Linked DNA regions of Algoriphagus sp. Y33. The protein of the gene in region 2 interacts with the protein of the main gene of each other region in a pairwise test. Links are inferred from orthologs where the notes say so. Each region holds a gene or a part of one and is shown on either strand. Other genes may lie near its edges. The genes, in order: ID165_RS24630 and mrdA.

Region 1 (17,096 bases), 390 kb from region 2 along the record:
TAATTTCAATTCACGGCAAATCATTTCGGCCATCTGATCCATGCGTTCCAGATTGGTGCTGAAGTGAAAGTCGCAATAGTGGCAAGCCTGCCTACAAAAAGGAACGTGTATGTATATGCCCGACAAAGTGAATTGTATTATTTTGCAAATATAACCAATCCGATCCAGTCCTTTGAAAACCTTCTTTCTGGCATGCATGCTTTTATTATTTGCCGGAGGAGAAATGTGTAAAGCTCAAAATGCGTATTGGGTACGATGGTCAAGCGAGGATCCGCAACATTATGCGGATTGGGAGGCTTTTACTTCTAGGGCAGCTGGAGATACCTACCTCGATTCTATTCAAAATGTCTTTCAAAATAAAGGTTATCTTAGTCTTTATTTAAAGGAGAAAGTTTCAGTCTCTGATTCTTTACAGGTGCAAATCATTCTCGGAGAGAAATATTTCTGGGAATCAGTTGCTCAGGGAAATGTTCCTGAGGAATTATATGGGGATATTGATACGCTAACCCGTGAGTATGCTTCTGCCTTCAGGTGGATGCAGGATGTAGTCAGAGAAGCAGAGAATATCGGCTATCCTTTTGCCCGGATAAAACTTGATAGCATGCAGAGAAATGGGAATGCGCTTTCTGCTGTTTTTGCATACGATGCCGGACCGCTCATACTTTGGGATAGCTTGGAAGTAGTAGGAAGCGCCAAAACAAGGGGAGGATATATACAGAATATAACCGGAATTAGACCCGGTCAGCCTTTTTCCCAAAAGCAATTGGATGAGGCAAATCAAGTGCTTAGCCGTTCTCCTTATTTTGTACTTACCCGTCCGGCCGAAGTTAATTTCCAGATCAAAAAAGCCCGGCCCATATTTACTTTGCGTGATAGAAATACCAATGTGCTGGATGGGATAATTGGATTGCTGCCCAATGCAAATAAACCGGGTAAAATGCTTATTACAGGACTGTTGGATTTGGAACTGTACCATTTGGGAGGTAAGGGGAGAGATGTGACGTTGCATTGGCAGCGTCTGAACGTAAAGACACAGTCGCTGGACATATCGGCTAAGGAATCGTTTTTGTTCAATTCTCCACTGGATGTCCGGTTGGGGTTTAATTTGCTGAAGCAAGATTCTGCTTTTTTGAACAGGTACTTAAGTTTGGATTTTGGCTATCATCTGAGCACAAAAAGCTACCTGCGTTTTTTCACCGGAAGACAATCCAGTGCTGTCCTCAATACGGAGGTTTTTCGTGATGTGGACGAGCTTCCTGATATAGCAGATTTTCGATGGAATCAGTATGGGGTAGGTTGGATTTGGGATAAACTGGATTCTCCCTATTTTCCAAGACGGGGTTTTTTGCTCAGCGGTGAATTTGCTTTGGGAAATAAGAAGATTCTGGAAAACACTGGATTTCCAAGGAAGGTGTATGCGGAGTTGGAATTGAACAGTCCACAGTATCTGGGAAAGGGTGAAGTAGAGAAGCATGTTTTCATCAAAAAAAACTGGGGAGTATGGATGAAGGCAAGCGGGGGATTCACCCAAAATCAAAATTTGCTCTTGAATGATTTATTTAGATTGGGAGGATTGAAGAGTATTAGAGGCTTCAATGAAAACTTCTTTTTTGCACGATCTTATGGCTACATGAATATGGAGCAGCGGCTTTTTTTTGGGGAAAACTCATTTCTTATGGTTTTTGCTGACTTTGGGATTCTGGAAAACCCGTACTTTGCGCCTGCGCCGGACAAACCTATCTCTTTTGGTGCCGGTATCAATCTTGATACCGGCACCGGTGTCTTTCGATTTATTTACGGAGTCGGAAAATCTAATTTGCAACCTTTACAATTCTCCTATTCTAGGATACATTTTGGCTATTTAGCCAGATTTTGAGTATGAAAAAATTGATCAACAAGTCAATAATTATCCTGTCATTATTTGTACTGACCGGGCACTATGCGTTTTCACAGGTTTTGGAAGATTACAATACAAAATGGGAAGAAGGAGAGCGTGAGACTTGGTTTAGTTCTAACGATAGATTGATGGTGGATCTGGATTTGGAGACTTTTCCATTGGCCCATTTTTCTTTTGAGTTTCCGGATCATTCCGTGGTTTTTGTGGGAGAGAAACTTTGGTTTTTCACGGATCAGGATACTGCATTCACAGCCCAGGTGAGAGAGTTCAGAGAAGAATTTTCGGCGGATAAGGTAAATCTTACAGTTTTCAAAAACGGAATTTCTTCAGAGCAGGCAAGTGTAAAGAAAATCTTAAAATTCCAGGATACTAATTCCGGCGCAGGAGATAGGGTGTTTTTCTCTAAAAGCAGGAATTTTGACAGGCAGAACATCCGTGATTTTTTTGGTGTTGGACTGCTGATTTCGTTATTGTTGATAACACTTTACAAATTGGCTTATCCTTTTATTTTTGAGATAATGATCAAACCCATTTCATTGTTGAATGCGGAAGATTTTTCTGAGAGTGGGAGCTTGCAGAAGTTCTTTTCCATAGATATTTTGTTTTACGTGTTTTTAGTGAATATGCTGTTGTCTTTGGCGATGGTGACCGGGCTTGTTGTGTTCCGTCAAGAATGGTTCGAGGCAAGACTAGAACTGAGCTTTGCTGTACTGATTTCGCTATGGATAGGGGGAGCTTTTCTTCTTTTATTACTTACTATTCTCAAATTTACAGCTATAAAAGCATTGTCATTTTTGTTTGATTTGGGGAAATTGGAATTTCCTCATTTCTTTTATTTGCTTCGTTTGGTGGCTATTACAACTATTGGATTGATAGTGGTCAGTGCTTTTTTTTTATTAAATCAATTTTCAGCTATCAAGACAGCTCTAGAGCTTTCGTTCACGGGCTTTTTCTGGATGTATATTTCAGGTATCCTTGGGTTGTTCCTAATTATGGTGAATAAACTTGGCTTTAAGAAATATCATTTATTTACTTACCTTTGCATCGCAGAATTAGTGCCCTTTTTAATCTTGGCCAAATTGGTGATTGATTTGGGCCATTAATTCCGGAAATCATCAAAAGGAATAATAGAAGCATGAGCGCAGTTACCAAAGACAGGTTTAGACCAGTAAAAAGTATTCTAGTATCTCAACCAGCCCCGGCGGGTGCAAATTCTCCCTATGTACAGCTGGCAGAGAAATATAACCTGAAGATTGACTTTCGTCAGTTTATTAAGGTTGAGCCTGTGGTTCCCAAGGAATTCCGTAAGCAGAAGATTGATATTCTGAAGCATACAGCGGTGATATTCACAAGCCGAAATGCGATAGATCATTTCTTTGCTATCTGTAAGGACTTCAAAATCGAGATGCCTGCGGACATGAAATATTTCTGTATTTCTGACCAAACGGCACATTATCTCCAAAAATATATAGTAATCCGTAAGCGGAAATTATTCGTAGGTCAGAAGACGGCGCAGGACTTATTCGATTATTTCAAAAAGCATAAATCGGAGAAGTATTTATTTCCTTGTTCGGACATTCGGAAAGATGATATCCCGGAATACATGGAGAAGAATGGGATTGCATTTACAGAAGCTATTATTTACCATACATTGGAAGCAGATTTATCTGATTTGGCTGATGTGAAATATGATATTTTAGCTTTTTTCAGTCCATCCGGAATAAAATCCCTTAAGATCAATTTTCCTGATTTTGAACAGGGCAATACGAGGATTGCTGCTTTTGGACCGACCACAGCACAAGCGGTTAGAGATGTGGATTTGATTTTGGATATTGAAGCTCCTATGCCAAATGCCCCAAGTATGACGGGCGCATTGGAACTTTACATTAAAAAGGTGAATAATTTGTAAAACTATAGAATCTAAATCTGTGGTTTTTCAGTTTAAATTCCTACAATAGTTGTTACATTGGACTAAACCACTATACGATGATTCAAGAAGGCCATTCGAAATACTTTTTGAGATATTTCACTCTCTTGTTACTCTTTTTTGAGATTTCTTCGGTGATGGCCCAGCAGGATCCTCAATTTACCCAATACATGTATAATGGCATGTATTATAATCCCGCTTTTGCGGGTAAAGAAGGTGGGTTTAGGTTCTCGGCCCTTCACCGGTCACAGTGGTTGAATTATACTACAAATTCCGGACAGGGAGGAGCGCCTACTACACAATTGATTACAGCCCAAGGAAGAGTGGAGGGAAAGAATATCGGATACGGGCTTACGCTTGTCAATGATCAAATAGGCGCAACGGGGAATTTGGAAATCAATCTGCAGGGAGCCTATCACAAAAAACTCAACAGATCTACATTGAGCTTTGGTGCGTATATAGGGATGTATTCAAGTTCAATAGATTATGGAGAGCTTATAGTGGTGAATCCTGAACCAAATCTTCCGAATTCGGGGAACGAAAGCCAGATTAATTTCAACGTAGGAGCAGGACTTCTATTGGATACACGCGATTACTATATTGGTTTGAGCAGTAGGCATATCAATGAGCCGAACTTCGATTTTGGGGATGGTTCTTATGCAAATCAGTTGAAAAACCATTCGTACTTGTTGTTGGGATATAGATTTAGACCGGTAGGCCCGCTTGCTATTGAGCCTAGTCTACTTTTAAAAACAGTCTCTTTCAATAATTTTTCTTATGAAGTGAGCGTTATTGCTACGCACCAAAATAAGATTAGTGGGGGGATTGGATTTAGAGGTGAGGAATCGGTTTCTTTTATTCTTGGCTACAGTCTTTTAAGAGACAACTCGCTCAAATTGGGCTATGCATTTGACTTAGTCGTTGGTGGCTTGGAAGCCAAATCGCCCACAAGTCATGAGCTGATGCTTCGCTATGCTTTGTCCGATGTAGGCAGAGAAGTGCAGCGTGTAATCCAAAGAACTCCTAGGTTCAGATTTTGAAATTGTCTGAAATAGTGGATTTTGTATTGGATGAGTTTTAACTACAGATTATCATTGTCCCATATTTTGGCAGGTTATTTGCATTATTGTGCCAAATTCAGCTAAATTTCGAATCTTGAAGATACTTTACACAGCGTAATTATTTGATGCACGAAAAAACGTCATTTATGTATAGAAAAATTAATGTTCGCTTAATGCCCATAACCTTAGGTTTGGCACTGGTGACACTTTTGCCGGGTTGCGGCCTTTTTGGAAAGAAAGGAGCAGCAAGCGAAAAGTTGAACAGAAGAGGAGAGGTGACGGGAGTTCCTAAGCGAACTAACTGGCAGCAGAACCTACCTTACGATATGGTTCCCGTTAAGGCTGGAACTTTTTGGATGGGACAAGCTGATGAAGATATTGCTTACACGCAATCCGCACTCAACAAACAGATTACCATTTCAGAATTTTTTATGGACAAGTACGAAGTGTCCAATAATAAGTACCGCCAATTTTTGGAAGCTGTGAAAAGTGGGACTTATGAGACGGGTACACCTACCACATTGAAAGATCCTCCCCAGTTGAATTACGAAGAACTTAAACCTGACACTACTGTTTGGTCGACGAGTTTTGCCTATCACTACGGAGATCCATTGATGGAGTTTTACTTTGATCATCCCGCTTTTGATAATTACCCTGTAGTTGGGGTTTCTTGGGATCAGGCAAAGAAATACTGTGAATGGAAAACCTATCACATGAGAGCAAATGACGAAAGTGATTTTGACGGTCCGGCATTTCAGCTTCCCTCTGAAGCAGAATGGGAGTATGCGGCCAAAGGAGGGAAAGACGTAGCCAAGTATCCTTGGGGTGGCCCTTACTTAAAGAACAAGAGAGGTTGCTTGATGGCTAACTTCAAACCGGGACGCGGTAATTATATAGATGATGGCTTTGCTTACACTGCTCCTGTGGATGTATTTGCTCCAAATGGTTATGGACTATACAACATGTCCGGGAATGTAGCCGAATGGGTTCTGGATGCTTATGCTACTACGTCAAGTACGATCATGTGGGATTTGAACCCGGTGTATGATGATCCTAATGAGCCTAGAAAAGTTGTAAGAGGCGGAAGTTGGAAAGATATCGCCCATTATCTGGAAACGAGTACAAGAACCTATGAATACGAGGATGTAGCTCAGGCACACATTGGATTCAGAACAAAAATGACATTTATTGGCCGTTCTGGCGCAATGGATATAAAAAGCTCTACACGAAGAAGAAGATAACCTTTATCCTATAACAAAAACAACTACCTAACAACTTATTACTTCATTTCACATGGCTAGTAACAGCAACTCATTTTCAGCAAAATTTTATTCCAGCATAATGCCAAAAATTTATGGTATTGGTGCAGCAGTGGTTATTCTTGGTGCTATGTTTAAAATTTTGGATTTACCATTCGCCAACTGGATGATTGGTATTGGACTTAGTACTGAGGCATTTATATTTTTCCTTTCAGCATTTGAGCCACAACATCAAGATGTAGATTGGTCGAAGGTTTATCCAGAACTGGCAGGTGATGCACCTGCTGCTCCAAAGGCGCAAAGAGTAGTGACAAGTGGTGGAGATCAAATCACCCAGAAATTGGACGAGATGCTTGCAAATGCGAAGGTAGGGCCTGAATTGATAGAAAGCTTGGGTAAAGGAATGCAGAATCTTGCTGTTTCTGCTGAGAAAATGGGCAATCTGTCCGATGCTGCTGTGGCAACCAATGAATACGCTACCAATGTGAAATCTGCCGCCAAAACGTTGGTAGACATGAACGCTTCATACAGCAAAACCGCAGCTGCTCTTACAGAAATGTCTTCTGCATCCCAGGATGCCAAAGCATATCATACACAGGTGGTGACCGTCACTAAAAATCTTTCCGCTTTGAATTCTGTCTATGAAATGGAACTTCAAGATGCGAATAGTCATGTGAAAACATTGAACAAATTCTATGCGAACATGACTGCAGCAATGGAAGGCCTTACCGAAGCCGGTAAAGAGACACAAGCATTTAAAACTGAATTATCAAAATTGAATCAGAACGTTAGTTCATTGAATAAAATCTATGGTGGAATGCTATCCGCTATGAAAGGTTAATTTCTCTTCAATTCATTTACAATCCATTAAAACTTAACAATGGCAGGAGCTAAAGAGACACCTAGACAGCGGATGATTGGTATGATGTACCTGGTTTTGACGGCCTTATTGGCCCTCCAGGTAAGCAACCAAATCCTCCAGAAATTTGTGTTGATTAATGATGGGATGGAGAGAACTTCCAGAAATTTCATCAATAAGAACCAAAAGACTGTTGAATCTATCGCCTATACGGTAGATCAACAAGGAAACAAGGAAGTGGATGTGCCAAAAGTGAACGCTGCTAATCAAATTAGAGAGGCTACTAAAGAGACGTTCGATTATTTGGAGCAACTTAAGCAGGATTTGATTACGCAATCCAATGCAAAAAATGACGAAGGTAACTTCGTGAATGCGCAGCTTAAAAACACGGAAATTACAGGTAACCTTTTTGCCAATAATGGTAAAGGGGAGGAAATGAAGACGAGGCTCAATGCTTATCCCGCTAGAGTATCTGAAATATTGACTTCGGTAGGACTTTCTGATTTGAAGTTTGATGATATAGCCAAAGACGCAGCAGATATAGAGCTTTTTGCCAACGATAGAGAAGCTAGAAACAAAGATTTCGTTGCGCTAAACTTTGTCAAGTCTCCGGTGGGTGCAGTGATAGCCTTGATATCTCAGTACCAAAATGAGGTCTTGAACATAGAAAGCGAATCTCTGACTGCTGTACAGAATACCATAGGTTCGTTCTTCTTCAAGGCGGATGTAACCGAGGCTAGAATAGCGGCGTTATCCAATGTAGTAGCTGCGGGTACGAAGTTCGAAGCGGATATGTTTATTGCTTCCAGCTCTACTTCGTCAATTCCTACTATGACTGTCGACGGCCGTTCGGTGCCGGTTGATGCCAGCGGTTTTGGTAAGATTGAGTTCCCGGTGACTCCTGCAAGTGAGTACGATGACCGGGGCTTGGCCAGAAGAGTAATCAAAGGAGAGATAGTTACCAATGTTGGAGGTGAGGATAAAGTACTTCCGGTAGAATATGAATATTTTGTTGCCCAACCTGTTATAAAGGTTTCTTCCGAAGTGGTTCAGCAGCTTTATGCTGATTGTGCCAATGAGCTTTTGATTGAAGTACCTGCTTTGGGCAATACCTATTCTCCTGAGTTCGCCGTGAGCAATGGACAGTCCATCAAAGGAAGTAAGCCAGGGCAGTTGACGGTGATTCCAGGGGCATCAGGAAAAGTAAATATTGGTGTGAGCAGTGGAGGAAATAAAATCGGTGCAGTTGATTATGATATCAAACCGGTACCGACTCCTTCCCTAGTTCCTGTTACAGCCAATGGATCAGAGCTTGATCTCAGTCAAGCTCAAGCCATCAGTTCATTGATGAGTCTTAAGTTACTGGCTAAGGCAGAGCCAACCTTTGCAAGGACTATGGCTAAAGATGCTAATTTTGAAGTAACGGGAGGTGAAATGAGATTGCTGAGAAATGAAGTGCCAAGGCAGACAGTTCAGATCTCAAGTGGTAATAGTTTAGCAATGAGGTCGTTATTAGAAAGTGCCAGAGCAGGTGATGTTGTCGTTTTCGAAATCAGGCAAGTAACCAGAACAAACTTCAGAGGAAATAAAATTCCTTCAGAATTAAGACAAGTTGTTCCTATTCGCGTTAAGTAAAACGTAATTAGGGATCAAGATAAACGAATGATTATGAAAAAGTTTCTTCCAAAATTAATCTTGTCCCTGCTTGTAGCAGCAGGCATTGCGCCGCTTACGAGTGAGGCGCAAATTGCCCCTACAAGCGTAAGTCCTTCGGGATATGGAGATCGTCAGTTCAAGATGGATACTATCTACTCTGCCAAAAGAATCAGGGAAGATGATAAAATGTATCAAGTCGGTGTATGGCGAAGAATTGACCTTCGTGAAAAGTACAATAGGTCACTGTATGGATCCGGGGATACCAAATCAAATGGAATTGTAAATCAAATTTATAAGGCAATCGTTGAGGAGAATGCACTGGAAGTGTTTGGTGATGAGGAATTCACGCAGCCACTTTCTATTGCAGAGTTTCAGGATAATTTCTGGTTGAATGCTACCGGAGACAGCATCTTCTCCAAGCAGTTGTATTACCTCGACTTCAAAGAGGATTTTGTTTTCGACAAGCATCATTCAGATATGGTATTTGATATTAAATATCTTGAGTTAGTTATGCCTTCTGAAACCAATTCCAATGCAGGACAGAAAACCATTGGCTTTATCCGGTACAAAGATTTCTATGAGTATTTCAAAGATCATCCTGAAGCAAGATGGCTTAACTTCCAAAACGAATCAAAAAGTTTGACTTATGATGAGGCTTTCGAAACTAGGTTGTTTAGATCTGTAGTGAGAAAATTCACCAATTCGGAAGAGGCGCTGATTGCTGATCTTGTAGCTCTTGACCATCCCAATCCTGAGATGCAAGCTTACATAGATGCGTTGGCATTTGAGTATAAGTTGTTGGAATACGAAAATTCCCTTTGGGAGTGGTAAGATAAAGGGGCTTTTTTAAGCCCCTTTATTTTTTTCTTTCCAAGCTGTCAACGCCCTTGCCCGACTGGCACCGATTACCCTTGCAATTTCCTCTTCACTGGCCTCACTTATTTTCTTAACTGATTTGAAGTGGCTCAATAAGTTGTCCGCAGTGCTTTTACCAATTCCCGGAATAGCGGTCAGTTGAGTGCCGAAAGCATTTTTACTCCTTGTGCTTCTGTGGAATGTGATGGCAAATCTGTGCGCTTCATCACGGATTCGTTGCAATAGTCTTAGGCTTTCGGATTTTTTGTCGATATGAATAGGGTAGGAATCTCCCGGAAAATAGATTTCTTCAAGCCGTTTGGCAATTCCGATAATTGGCATCTGACCATATACCCCCAGTTCCTTTAGTGCTTCCACGGCTGAGGATAGTTGCCCTTTACCACCGTCAATTACGATCAACTTTGGCATTGGCTTACTTTCTTCCTGCAAGCGCTTGTATCGTCTGCTTACCACCTCTTTCATGCTGGCAAAGTCATCGGGTCCCACCACTGTTTTGATATGGTATTTTCGATATTCTTTTACAGCTGGTTTGCCATTGAGAAAACAGACCATGCTGGCTACCGGGTTTGTACCCTGAATATTTGAGTTATCGAAGCATTCAATGTGGTCGGGGATTTCCGGTAGACTCAGATCTTGTTGGAGCTGCCTGATGACACGGTCTTTTTTATCCTGATTAAGACCAAGCAACAGTGCTTTTTCTTTTTTATAGTACAGAGCATTCTTTAGCGAGAGTTCAATTAGCTTTTTCTTGTCTCCGATTTTAGGCATAAATACATTCAGGCCTTCAATAGGTTCTGTCAATTCTATGTTTAGCAAGACCTCATCGGCGTCACTCTGAAATTGATCTTGAAGCCGGATTAAAGCTGTTAAAAGCAACTGTTCATCTGATTCATCTAGTTTTTTCTTAAGTTCTACATTCTTGGATGTAATTAAAGCACCATTTTTTACCCGCATGAAATTCACATATGCACTTTTCTCGTCGGAGACAATCGTGCAGACGTCAAGGTTATTAATGGAAGGACTGGCTACAAGGGATTTTGCTTGGTAGTTCTCCAGTGACTCCAACTTTTCTTTCATGAGCTGTGCCTTTTCGAATTGCAAGTTCTCCGCATGGTGCTGCATTTCCTGTTTGAAGTATGTCTTTGCGATTCCCAGATTTCCCTTTAAGACATGCTTCACCTGCTCTAGCTCTCTTTGGTAATCTACCTCTTTTTGAAGCCCCACGCATGGACCTTGACAGTTGCCAATGTGATATTCCAAGCATACTTTATATTTCCCTTCCGCTACCTTGTAGGGTGACAGATCCAGCTTGCAGGTACGGATAGTAAATAAATTGCGTATCAGATCAAGCACCGTATTCATGGCCTTCACGCTTGCAAAAGGACCATAGTAAGTGCCTTTTCTTGGAATCATTTTCCTGGTGGGGAAAAGTCTGGGGAAATTCTCTTTAGTCAGCAGCAGATAAGGGTAGGTCTTATCATCACGCAGAAGAATGTTATATTTCGGGTGAGTTTTTTTTATAAGATTATTTTCAAGCAACAGCGCATCAAATTCACTGTTAACCAGGGTGATTTCTATTCTTCTTATCTCTTTGACCATTTTTCTGGTCTTGAGGTTCACTCCTGTGTTTTTGTTAAAATAGCTGCTAACTCTCTTCTTGAGGCTTTTGGCTTTGCCCACATAGATTAGTTCATTTTCCTCATTGAAATACTTATATACTCCGGGCTGATCGGGGAGTGTCAAATGCTCAGCAGGTAAAAAGGAGGATGAGTGCATGGCCTAAAATTAAAAAAACAGCCTTGGATTAAGACTGTTTTTTTAAGAGGATTTGTGTTTTTTCTAGAAATCGTTTTTCTGCGTATCGTAATCAAAATCCGCAAATCGCTGGCTTTCTTTTTCGTATACATCACAGTCTATCTCTATGCTTAGTGGTCGTTCAGGCCTAGGGAAAGGTCCTTTGGTATAGCCTAAGCTTTTATCTTCATATACTTTTGTCATATAATTCACCCATATAGGTCTGGCCGTTCTCCCGCCTTGTCCCGCTATCCAACTTCTAAAGTGAATGGCACGGTCGTCGCCGCCTACCCAAGTCCCACTCACAAGGTCTTTGCTGATACCCATATACCAGCCGTCGGATGCATTTTGGGTAGTTCCTGTCTTTCCTCCCAGTTCATTGCCTTCCCGTAGTGAATAGGGCACTCCTTGGCTTGTTCCGCCTCCTTCTTCAAAACCACCCCTTAGCATGTAGGTCATTAAGTACGCATGCTCTTCACTCATAGCGGGTCTCTTTTTGGGAGTGAATTGCTGGATTACATTTCCATTTTTGTCTTCAATCCTATCTATATAGAACGGTGTGGTATGCTCACCTTTGTTGACGAATGTCCCAAAAGCTCCTACCATCTCGAAAATAGATACATCGTTTACCCCCAGAGCCAATGACGGCACTTCCTCCAGATCACTGGTGATACCTAATCTTCTTGCAGTTTCGGCCACAATTTTTGGACTAAGTTTTTTCATCATATAGGCAGTGATGGAATTGACCGACTGTGCCATAGCTTTCCGGATAGTCATTTTCTGATAGGTAAACTTTCCATCAGCGTTGGAAGGACTCCAGGTAGGTTGTCCGGGAATGTATACTTCAACAGGTTGATCAATTACACTATAGCAGGGGCTGTAGCCATTTTCAATAGCAGCTGCATACACGAAAGGCTTAAATGTGGAGCCGGGTTGCCTTTTGCCTCTCAATACGTGGTCAAATTTAAAGTACTTGTGATCCAGTCCACCAACCCAGGCTTTGATCTGACCTGTGTGGGGATCCATACTCATGAATCCTGCCTGAAGCATTTTTTTGTAATATCTGAGCGAGTCCATAGAGCTCATAAGTGTATCCAATTCGCCATTTTCCCATGAGAATACCTTCATTCTTTTCTTCTCATTCAGCTTAAGATTGATAGAGTCTGTATCGTTGCCATAACGTACTTTAAGCAGCCGATAAGCTTCTGTCCGTTTCACGGCGTCCTCAATGAAATTGGGGATTACGCGGAAGCTCCCATCTATCCAAGGATCTCTAGTACCCATCTCTTTGTAAAAAGCCGCTTGCAGGGTTTTCATGTGATCTGATACTGCCTCTTCAGCATAGCGTTGCATTCTACTGTCAATGGTAGCATATACCCTTAAGCCATCCCCGTAGAGATCATATGCGCTACCGTCGGATTTCAGGTTTTCTTTGGTCCATTTGATCAGGTCCGCCTTTACTATTTCACGGAAATAGGTGGCTAGTCCTTTATTTTGATTGGCCACACTGTAGTTCAGTTCGATGGGCAACACAGATAAAGAGTCAAACTCATCTCTACTTAGGTAGTCATTTCTCATCATCTGAGCGAGGACGGTATTTCTTCTTCTCAATGAATTATCCGGATTGTATACCGGACTATAGTAAGATGGTGCTTTAAAAAGGCCTACTAATACCGCTGATTCCTGAATGGTTAGTTCGGAAGGTTTTTTATTGAAAAAGGTTTTGGCTGCGGTTTTAATTCCAAATGCATTGGATCCAAAATCAGAGGTATTAAGGTAAAGTGTAAGAATCTCATTTTTGGTGTACGCTTTTTCCAATTGAGTGGCTACAATCCACTCTTTAGTTTTTATAATAAGCATGCGAAGACCCGGCACCTTACTGAGCAGCCCATTGCTGGCATCAGTCCTTGTTTTAAAGAGATTTTTGGCTGTTTGTTGGCTTAGAGTAGATCCGCCGCCCGCATTTTGTCCCAAAAGGAGAGACTTGAACAATACCCGCATCATGGCTTTCATGTCTATACCCGAATGCTCTTCAAAACGTACATCCTCAGTGGCAATAAGTGCTTTGACCAAGTTAGGCGATAGCTCTTCATACTTCACAGGACTTCTGTTTTCCCGGAAGTATTGCCCCAAAAGTACTCCGTCAGTAGAATACAGTTCGGATGCGATTTCCGAATCGGGATTTTCCAAGGCTTTGAAGTCAGGAAGAGTTCCAAACAGCCCCAGGAAATTGATGCTAATCATCCAAACGAAAAGAATGAAACCTAAAAACCCTGCTATAAAGGCAATCCAAAGAAATTTGATTGTCTTGGCTACCCAGGTGGAAGTTTGGGGTTCTGTTTTGTTACTCATAGTTTACTTATAAGTGGACTTAAAGAAAGTCCTGTATTCTTCTAAATTTTTACTTTTATTCAGGGTCTGAAAGTTCTCGATTGAAATCACAAAGGAGTTGGATTTTATCTTATCAGATAGGTCTTGGGATATAAATTCTTTTTGAAACTTACTGTAATATTCTTTTGCCTTCTCTGCATCCGAAAAAGGACTAATGATGAATATTGCATTGTCCTTGTTCATGTTCATATTTCCTGTTCTCAGCCTTGCTTTGGGGAAATTCCGGGAATGAAAACTCTCTAAATCCGCCAAAAGACTTTTAGCAGATTCAACCTGTCCCTGATCCATTGCAATCACAAAGATATGTGTTGAAGTTTCACTGTACTTATACGGGGACTCTGTCAACATCTCCTTATCCCCATTTTCTTCCAAATCTGAGCTTTCAACCTTCACGGAATCTGATTCTTCGATTTCTTTGGGATTCAGTTCTGACAGTTCTGACAGAGATAGCATTGGTTTTAGCATATTCCTTGCCAATTCTTTGAGATTGGCATCTTGAGTATTCTGAATATAATTTTCCAGTCGTTCTCTATACCTGACGCGGCTATCAGTTTTGCCGGTGACCATAATATCAAGTAGTAATAACCGTTCAGTATTTCGTGTAAGGGGGTACTCTTCCAAAGCAGATTTTATAATGCTTTTACTGGCCTGATATTGTCCGTCATAAAAGGCGTTATAGGCCTGTTCATACTTTTTGGAAGATTCTACATAGGCAAGATTACCTGATGCAGCATCGGGGTTGTTTACAGAAAATGTATACTGGGATTCAGGGAATTCGCTGTTGAGACGGCTAATATATTGCCGGGAATTGCCTCCAAGATCTTTTTGTCCTAAATACAATAAATAATATGCTTCGGGCTTTCTGGAAGAATTGGGATAGTCCCGAACCAAGGTTTCCAGGTTTTCAATACTTTGTTTAGTTTCTTTTAGCTCAAAGTATAAGAGTTTGCCTAATTCAAAATATGATTCCTCCAGTTCAAGATTTAGACTTTCTATTTGTTCTGGGGAGTTAGGTATCCCAGCTAATAGATCATCTAATGAGGGCAATTGGCTTACAAGACTTTCACCTTCTATAGCCGTCGAATCATTTTCAGAAGATTCTGTAAGGGTAGGAGGGGTACTTTGCAAGCTTACGGCGCTTCTCCTCCAATTGTCCTGCAAAGGTCTATTTCCCCAAGTTCTTCTGAAATCTATCGCTCCCTGCTGCATAGCCAAGTTATTGTCGAAGTAAAATGACGAACCGGTTCCCCTGTCGCTGAAAGCTAATAGATTGTCAAAAATACTTGTGCTTTGTGGTTTCTGAAGTGCTTTAGCCTCACTTATAAGGCGTTCTTCTTCGGATTTGATATAGTTTTCTGCGACCAATTTTTGCTCGTGAGGAGTCAGTTTGGCCAACTTCAACAAGCTGTCATTGCCTTGTATCCGTTCGAAATGGAATACATATTGATCTAGAGATTCTTTCTGATTGGTGATTTCGAGAGCTACGGGATCGTTTTCCTTAATGTGGGTGAGTGCAGAATCCAGGTAGTATTTGGTGGCCCGATAATCTTTGAATTCGGCCAGATTTATTTCTGCGAGCTTCTGATAGATATAACCTTTCACTCTGGGGTTGCTTCCCGGCTCCTTTGCTGCTTGGTGAAGCAAGTCAAGTGTGAGTTTGGTGTCTCCTTGTTTTTCCTCAAAAAGAGCCCGCTCGTAGATTACTACATCCTTTAAATCTCTGTTTTTGGGATCTTCATAGAGATCGTCATAATACTTTCTAACCTTTCTAAGATCCTTAGAAGCATTTAACTCTGCTACTTGCTGGGCATATAGTTGGGCATAGAAGCTTCGTTCATAGGGAGGATTTCCTGCTAGGGATTTTTCATAATACCCATAAGCCAGCGCATCGAAGCCTTCCCGCTGATAGCGTTGGGCTAAGATGAAGTTGATTCTAGACTCTTCTTTTTTGTTTTGGGAATATTCTATTGCCTTGTCCAATGCGCCGATAACCCCACTTTTGTCCCCTCTTTTTTCGTAATAGTAGGCTAGGGCCCTGTAGAGATCGTATCGGTTTTTTTCCGAAATCCCTTTTTCTTTTGAGAGGTAATCAATGGTGAAGTTCGCATTTTCGAATTCTCCCTGATCTACATAGAGGCGAAGCAAGGTGATCAATGTTTGATGTCTTAGATCGGAATCTTTGGAATTTACATTGACATACTTGAAGGTGTTCTGTGCATCGTCAAATTGCGACTGGTAATAATCCAACTTGCCAAGAATGTAGTAACTGTCATCTACCCAGCTACTGATTCTGTGCCACTCGATCGCTTTGGAAGCCAGTTCTCGTGAAGATTGAAGTTTTTCGGAATTCGCCTGGATGGTGGCAGAATCGAATGGAATAAAGACAGGTAGTATCTGGGTATAGTCTTCTTTGTAATTCTGAAAAACTTCACTTTCAACCTCTTTCAGTTTTACGTCAGCGAGATAATAAGCATTATAATGTGCAGTTACATTGTGGAATGTCCTGTTAACAAAGGTGTTGCGCTCAGAAGAGCACGCCCCCGTAAAAAATAAAATGACTAATACTAGTCCGGAAATTTTCCTCATGAGTTGTTTGGCCCAATTCAGGGAGCAAAATAGGATTTTTGGTTTACTTAGTGAACGAATTTGACGTTCTATTATTTGTGAAGTGAGAAGTGATTGTTTTGAGATCATGGATTATCAGTAACTTGAATCGTCCACATCATTCCCCATGAACCAAGAACCCAAAGAGAACAAGTCAAAAAGTACCCCAGTATATGTCAAATATATTGGGCTTTCTTTTCAGTTATTTGGGGTAATCGGTGCAGGGACTTGGCTTGGCTGGTGGCTACAGCAGAAAAGTGACATGAAATTCCCCGTGTGGTTGCTTCTTTTTTGTTTTCTCTCCATTGGGATAGCATTTTATCAGTTATGGCTTTCGATTCGATCGGATAGGTAGCCTACAAAAGAAAATTTGGAATAGATTTGTTGAAAAATTAATTTCCATGACATTGAAAACCAATTATCATTTAAAATTTTTCCTGCTGACAGGAATGGTTTGTTTACTGATAGCTCTACTTGATTGGTTGTTGCCTTCTACTATCCATGAAGATATCTGGAAAATTCTGACATTTTTGGCTGTAACCTCCTATTTAGTAGGCGTTACGAGTATTTGGCTGCTAAAAGGTTCTACGGAAAACCTACTTCAGATAAAGATGCTGGGTATGGTAATAAGGATAATTGCCTCCCTATCCTTCATAGGAATCATGGTTTTTATAGGCGCAGAGAATATTCTTTTGTTTGTAGTGAATTTCTTTATTCTTTTTTTGTTCTATCTGGTTTTTGATATCTACACCTTTCTGGCTAACTTGCGCCC
Region 2 (3,973 bases):
AGAAAGATATAGAGATTGTAAAGGGGTTGGTGATGGCCACCAGAATTCCCCAAAAACCGCAAACCCATCTTCAACGGATCATTTGTGACGCTGATTTGGATTACTTGGGCAGGGATGATTATCCCCAAACCAGCCGGAAGTTGTTCGAGGAATTAAAAAATATGAATGCGATCTCTACCGACTTGGAATGGAGGGATCTCCAGATTAATTTCTTGAAGACACATCATTTTCATACGCCGTTTGCAATCAGATATAGGGAGCCACAGAAGCAAATTTGGCTAAATAAACTGCTGGATTCTTAACCCATTCTACCCAACTGAAGCGCTCTGGCACTGTCCATTTTGATGAAGATAAAGAGCAAAATGGTAAATGACCACAGCGAAGAACCTCCATAACTTAAGAAAGGCAACGGAATCCCTACCACAGGGAATAGACCAATGGTCATGGCGATATTGATCATGAAGTGGAATGTCAGGATTGAAATCACGCCGTAACCATATATTCTATTGAATCTATTCTTTTGGCGCTCAGCCATAAAAACCAATCTGGTAAGCAAAGCTACAAACAGTGAAATTACTACTAGGCTGCCTAGCCAGCCAAATTCTTCACCTAAAGTACAAAAGATGAAATCGGTATGTTGCTCTGGGACAAAGTCAAACTTGGTCTGGGTGCCCTGCAAATAACCTTTTCCTGTAAGTCCCCCTGAACCAATCGCTATTTTCGACTGAGTGACATTCCAGCCGACGCCAAGCGGATCAAGGTCAGGGTTGAACAGCACCATAACTCTGTTTTGCTGATGCTGGGGGAGCTTGGATACTACATAATCAAGGCTGTAGGTGAATGCTATCAACCCTATACCTATCAGACTGAATGCGATAATCTGCTGAGGGGTCTTTTTTCCCAGCAGAATTAGGATGATGACTATCACCACAATCGCTCCTGCCAGATAAAGATTGTTTTCTATCCCCAAAGCGAGCAAAACCAATGCGATTAAACCGATACCAAGCACATAATATTTTTGCGGAAGACCTTCACGATAGAACATGATCAAAAAGGAGAAATACACCATTGCAGTACCTGTATCCGGCTGAAGAATGATAAATACTATCGGCAATAAGAGCACACCGAATGCCTGTAGTTGATATTGGGTTTTGGAGAGATCAAAGGTTGGTCTTTCCATAAACTTGGCCAATGCCAATGCGGTTGCAAATTTGGCAAACTCCCCAGGTTGGATACGAAAAGAGCCAATGCCAATCGAGAGTATCTGCCCATTTACTTCTTTTCCCAGAAAAGGAGTGAGTAGCAACAATACCAGCATTACCAGATATAGGGGGATAGCCAGATTTTCGAAGAGCCGGTAATCCGCAGCCATGATTACGATGATAATCGCGATTGCTGTTCCTATCCATACCAGTTGGACTCCGGAATTGATGGAGGTATCGAAGATGCTTTTATCTACTTGTCCGTCGTAGACTGCGGCATAGATATTAAACCAACCTACCATTACCAATGCGAAATAGATCATAACGGTGACCCAATCCACCCGATTTATGTTGATATCCTTTTCGCGCATTAATAAATGAAATTTCCTGTCATGACGTATTGCTCAAGTTCAGGCCGGGAGATACTGTCCTTTAGATATTTTTCTATCATCAGAGAAGCTGTACTTGCTGCGGCTCTGCCTCCCCATCCTGCATTTTCCACATAGACGGCTATCGCTATTTGAGGATTTTCTTTTGGGGCAAAAGCAATAAACACGGAGTGATCTTCTCCATGGGGATTTTGTGCAGTTCCGGTTTTTCCTGCGATTTGAATATCCTTCATAAGTGCACGCTGGGCTGTGCCAAACAAAGCCTGTACCATAGCGTCCTGTACCATGTCAAAATGGTGCGCATCCACACCTACTTCATGCTTGGTCAGGTATTCTTGGGGAATTTGATTCTTGTCTCCGTCAATTGATCTTATCAAGTGGGGAGTATAGTAAAAACCTTTATTGGCAAAAATTGCAGCCAAATTAGCCATTTGAAGCGGTGTGACCAATAATTCTCCCTGCCCTATTGACAAAGAGTAGATGGTGGAGTATTTCCAGCGGCCATTGCCATAATAATGATCATAATAGGCACTGTTTGGCACCAAACCTTTCTTTTCATTTGGCATATCTACTCCTAGCGGGGAGCCAAGCCCAAATTTTAACACCTGCTCTCTCCAGGCGTTAAGCCCAATTTCCGTATCCTTGAAGGTATTGCTAGATACTTCCTGATTGATAATCTGACGGAAAGCCTGGTGATAGTACGGATTACAGGAGTTTCGGATTGCACCAAATAGATTGACGGGTGAAGGGTGATTATGGCATGCAACCAAAGACCTGTTGCAGGCAAAGGTAGTCTCAGGGGTCAAAATACCTTCTTGAAGGCCTATTAGGCTTTGGACAATTTTAAAGATAGAGCCTGGGGGATAAGTAGCCATGATAGGGCGATTGAACAAAGGCTTTGTTTCCAACTTATTTAGAGCAGTATAGCTTTTGCCAAAATCAGATCCTGTCAGGCTGTTTGGGTCATAAAAAGGAGCGGAGATCATGGATAGAATTTCCCCGGTTTTTGGTTCAATGGCTACTACTGATCCTGTTTTTCCCATCATTAGCTTTTCCCCATATTTCTGTAGTTCCAGATCTATGGAAGAGTTGATATTGCGCCCTGCTATAGATGCGGTGTCATATTCCCCTTCTTTGAAAGGACCTTTGTCAACCCCACGCACGTTGACCATCTTATATTTTACCCCTTTGGTACCGCGGAGCTGATCCTCATAGAAGCGTTCCATTCCACTCAGCCCCACATAGTCTCCCTGTGTGTAATATTTAGAACTGTCGCGTTCCAGTTGTCTGCCACTGATCTCGCCTATGTAGCCGAGAGCATGGGAAGCTACCGGCTCGGGATAGGAACGTACTGACCGGGTAGTAATGAAGAGTCCCGGGTAATCGATCAGAAAATCCTGGATTCTGGCAAAATCATTGGTAGAAATCTGCTTGATGAAAGTAGAAGGCTTTACGTAAGAGTATTTTCGGGCAGCTTGATAGGATTCGATCAAATGCTCTTTGGTAATCCCAAAAAGTTCCAAGAAACGGGTAGTATCTCCCACTTGAAACTCTTTAGGCACGATCATCAAATCAAAAATGGGATTGTTGTATACGAGTAGTTTTCCCTTGCGGTCATATACCAGTCCTCGATAGGGGTGATCCACCACTCGTTGAATGGCGTTCCGCTCAGCTCTTTTTGTGAAGCTGTCGTCCATCACTTGTATCATAAATAGCTTGGTCAATAGAACCAAACCTACCAAGAATACAAAGATGATTATTACTACGGGCCTTTGGTCGTTCATCAGATTCCTCTCCTACGTTTGAAGAACAGTAGTTGTACAATTATAGCCAAAATGACTGTAAATATGGAAGAGAAAAGACTTTTGTTTAGTACGCCATATAATCCTCCGGTACCCCATTGATCGGCAATGAAAAACGTCAATGAAAAGGCAAAAACCAAAGGCAATGAATAGCTTATATACCAGCCAATTCCCATTTCCGGGAGGGTAGGGTTATTCGCATCATCATACCCGCCATTTGGGCTGATGGCTTTGAGCCAGTAAGTTCTCAAAAACGCCATAAGCGTCGCGGCCGCTGCGTGGAGTCCAAGTGTGTCATAAAATACATCTATAAGCAATCCTAACCCAAAGCTGATCAGGATGAGGGGAAAGCTCCGCATGTTTATGGGGAAACTCAGAATACCCAGTAAATAAATGAAACAGAAAGCCACACCAAAAAGCGCAAGGTTTTTCAGCAGTAAAACCTGTACCAAAAACAGACAAGTCACTAAGAAGACATAAGTGATCAGGTTTCTAAAATTCATTTTCTATTTCGGATTGCTTGTAAAGAGAATCAAGCTCAGCCAATTGAGTGTTTTCTACCAGGTATACGTAATGAGCC

The links.
Region 1: the proteins of mrdA (region 2) and ID165_RS24630 interact in binary tests that used the Escherichia coli proteins (3 or more experiments, as listed by UniProt). The link is inferred for Algoriphagus sp. Y33 from one-to-one orthologs.

What each region holds. Positions count from the first base shown.
Region 1 is NZ_CP061947.1:5,964,103-5,981,198, forward strand. What follows is about bases 11,029-14,038. They hold ID165_RS24630 (penicillin-binding protein 1A), read right to left. Parts: upstream 13,682-14,038; coding sequence 11,375-13,681; downstream 11,029-11,374. Other genes in these bases: uvrC (excinuclease ABC subunit UvrC), read right to left, coding at 11,029-11,311; ID165_RS24635 (gliding motility protein), read right to left, coding at 13,685-14,038. Outside these bases: radical SAM family heme chaperone HemW, read right to left, coding at 1-198; ID165_RS24585 (BamA/TamA family outer membrane protein), read left to right, coding at 197-1,876; ID165_RS24590 (DUF4271 domain-containing protein), read left to right, coding at 1,879-3,000; ID165_RS24595 (uroporphyrinogen-III synthase), read left to right, coding at 3,033-3,806; ID165_RS24600 (type IX secretion system membrane protein PorP/SprF), read left to right, coding at 3,884-4,864; gliding motility lipoprotein GldK, read left to right, coding at 5,032-6,126; gliding motility protein GldL, read left to right, coding at 6,227-6,985; gliding motility protein GldM, read left to right, coding at 7,025-8,638; gliding motility protein GldN, read left to right, coding at 8,672-9,490; more of uvrC, read right to left, coding at 9,506-11,028; more of ID165_RS24635, read right to left, coding at 14,039-16,306; ID165_RS24640 (AtpZ/AtpI family protein), read left to right, coding at 16,452-16,679; ID165_RS24645 (hypothetical protein), read left to right, coding at 16,726-17,096. UniProt on the Escherichia coli protein: Cell wall formation. Synthesis of cross-linked peptidoglycan from the lipid intermediates.
Region 2 is NZ_CP061947.1:5,588,216-5,592,188, forward strand. What follows is about bases 975-3,973. They hold mrdA (penicillin-binding protein 2), read right to left. Parts: upstream 3,376-3,973; coding sequence 1,573-3,375; downstream 975-1,572. Other genes in these bases: rodA (rod shape-determining protein RodA), read right to left, coding at 975-1,573; ID165_RS22965 (rod shape-determining protein MreD), read right to left, coding at 3,375-3,896; mreC (rod shape-determining protein MreC), read right to left, coding at 3,886-3,973. In the rest of the region: ID165_RS22950 (HD domain-containing protein), read left to right, coding at 1-302; more of rodA, read right to left, coding at 299-974. UniProt on the Escherichia coli protein: Catalyzes cross-linking of the peptidoglycan cell wall. Responsible for the determination of the rod shape of the cell. Is probably required for lateral peptidoglycan synthesis and maintenance of the correct diameter during lateral and centripetal growth.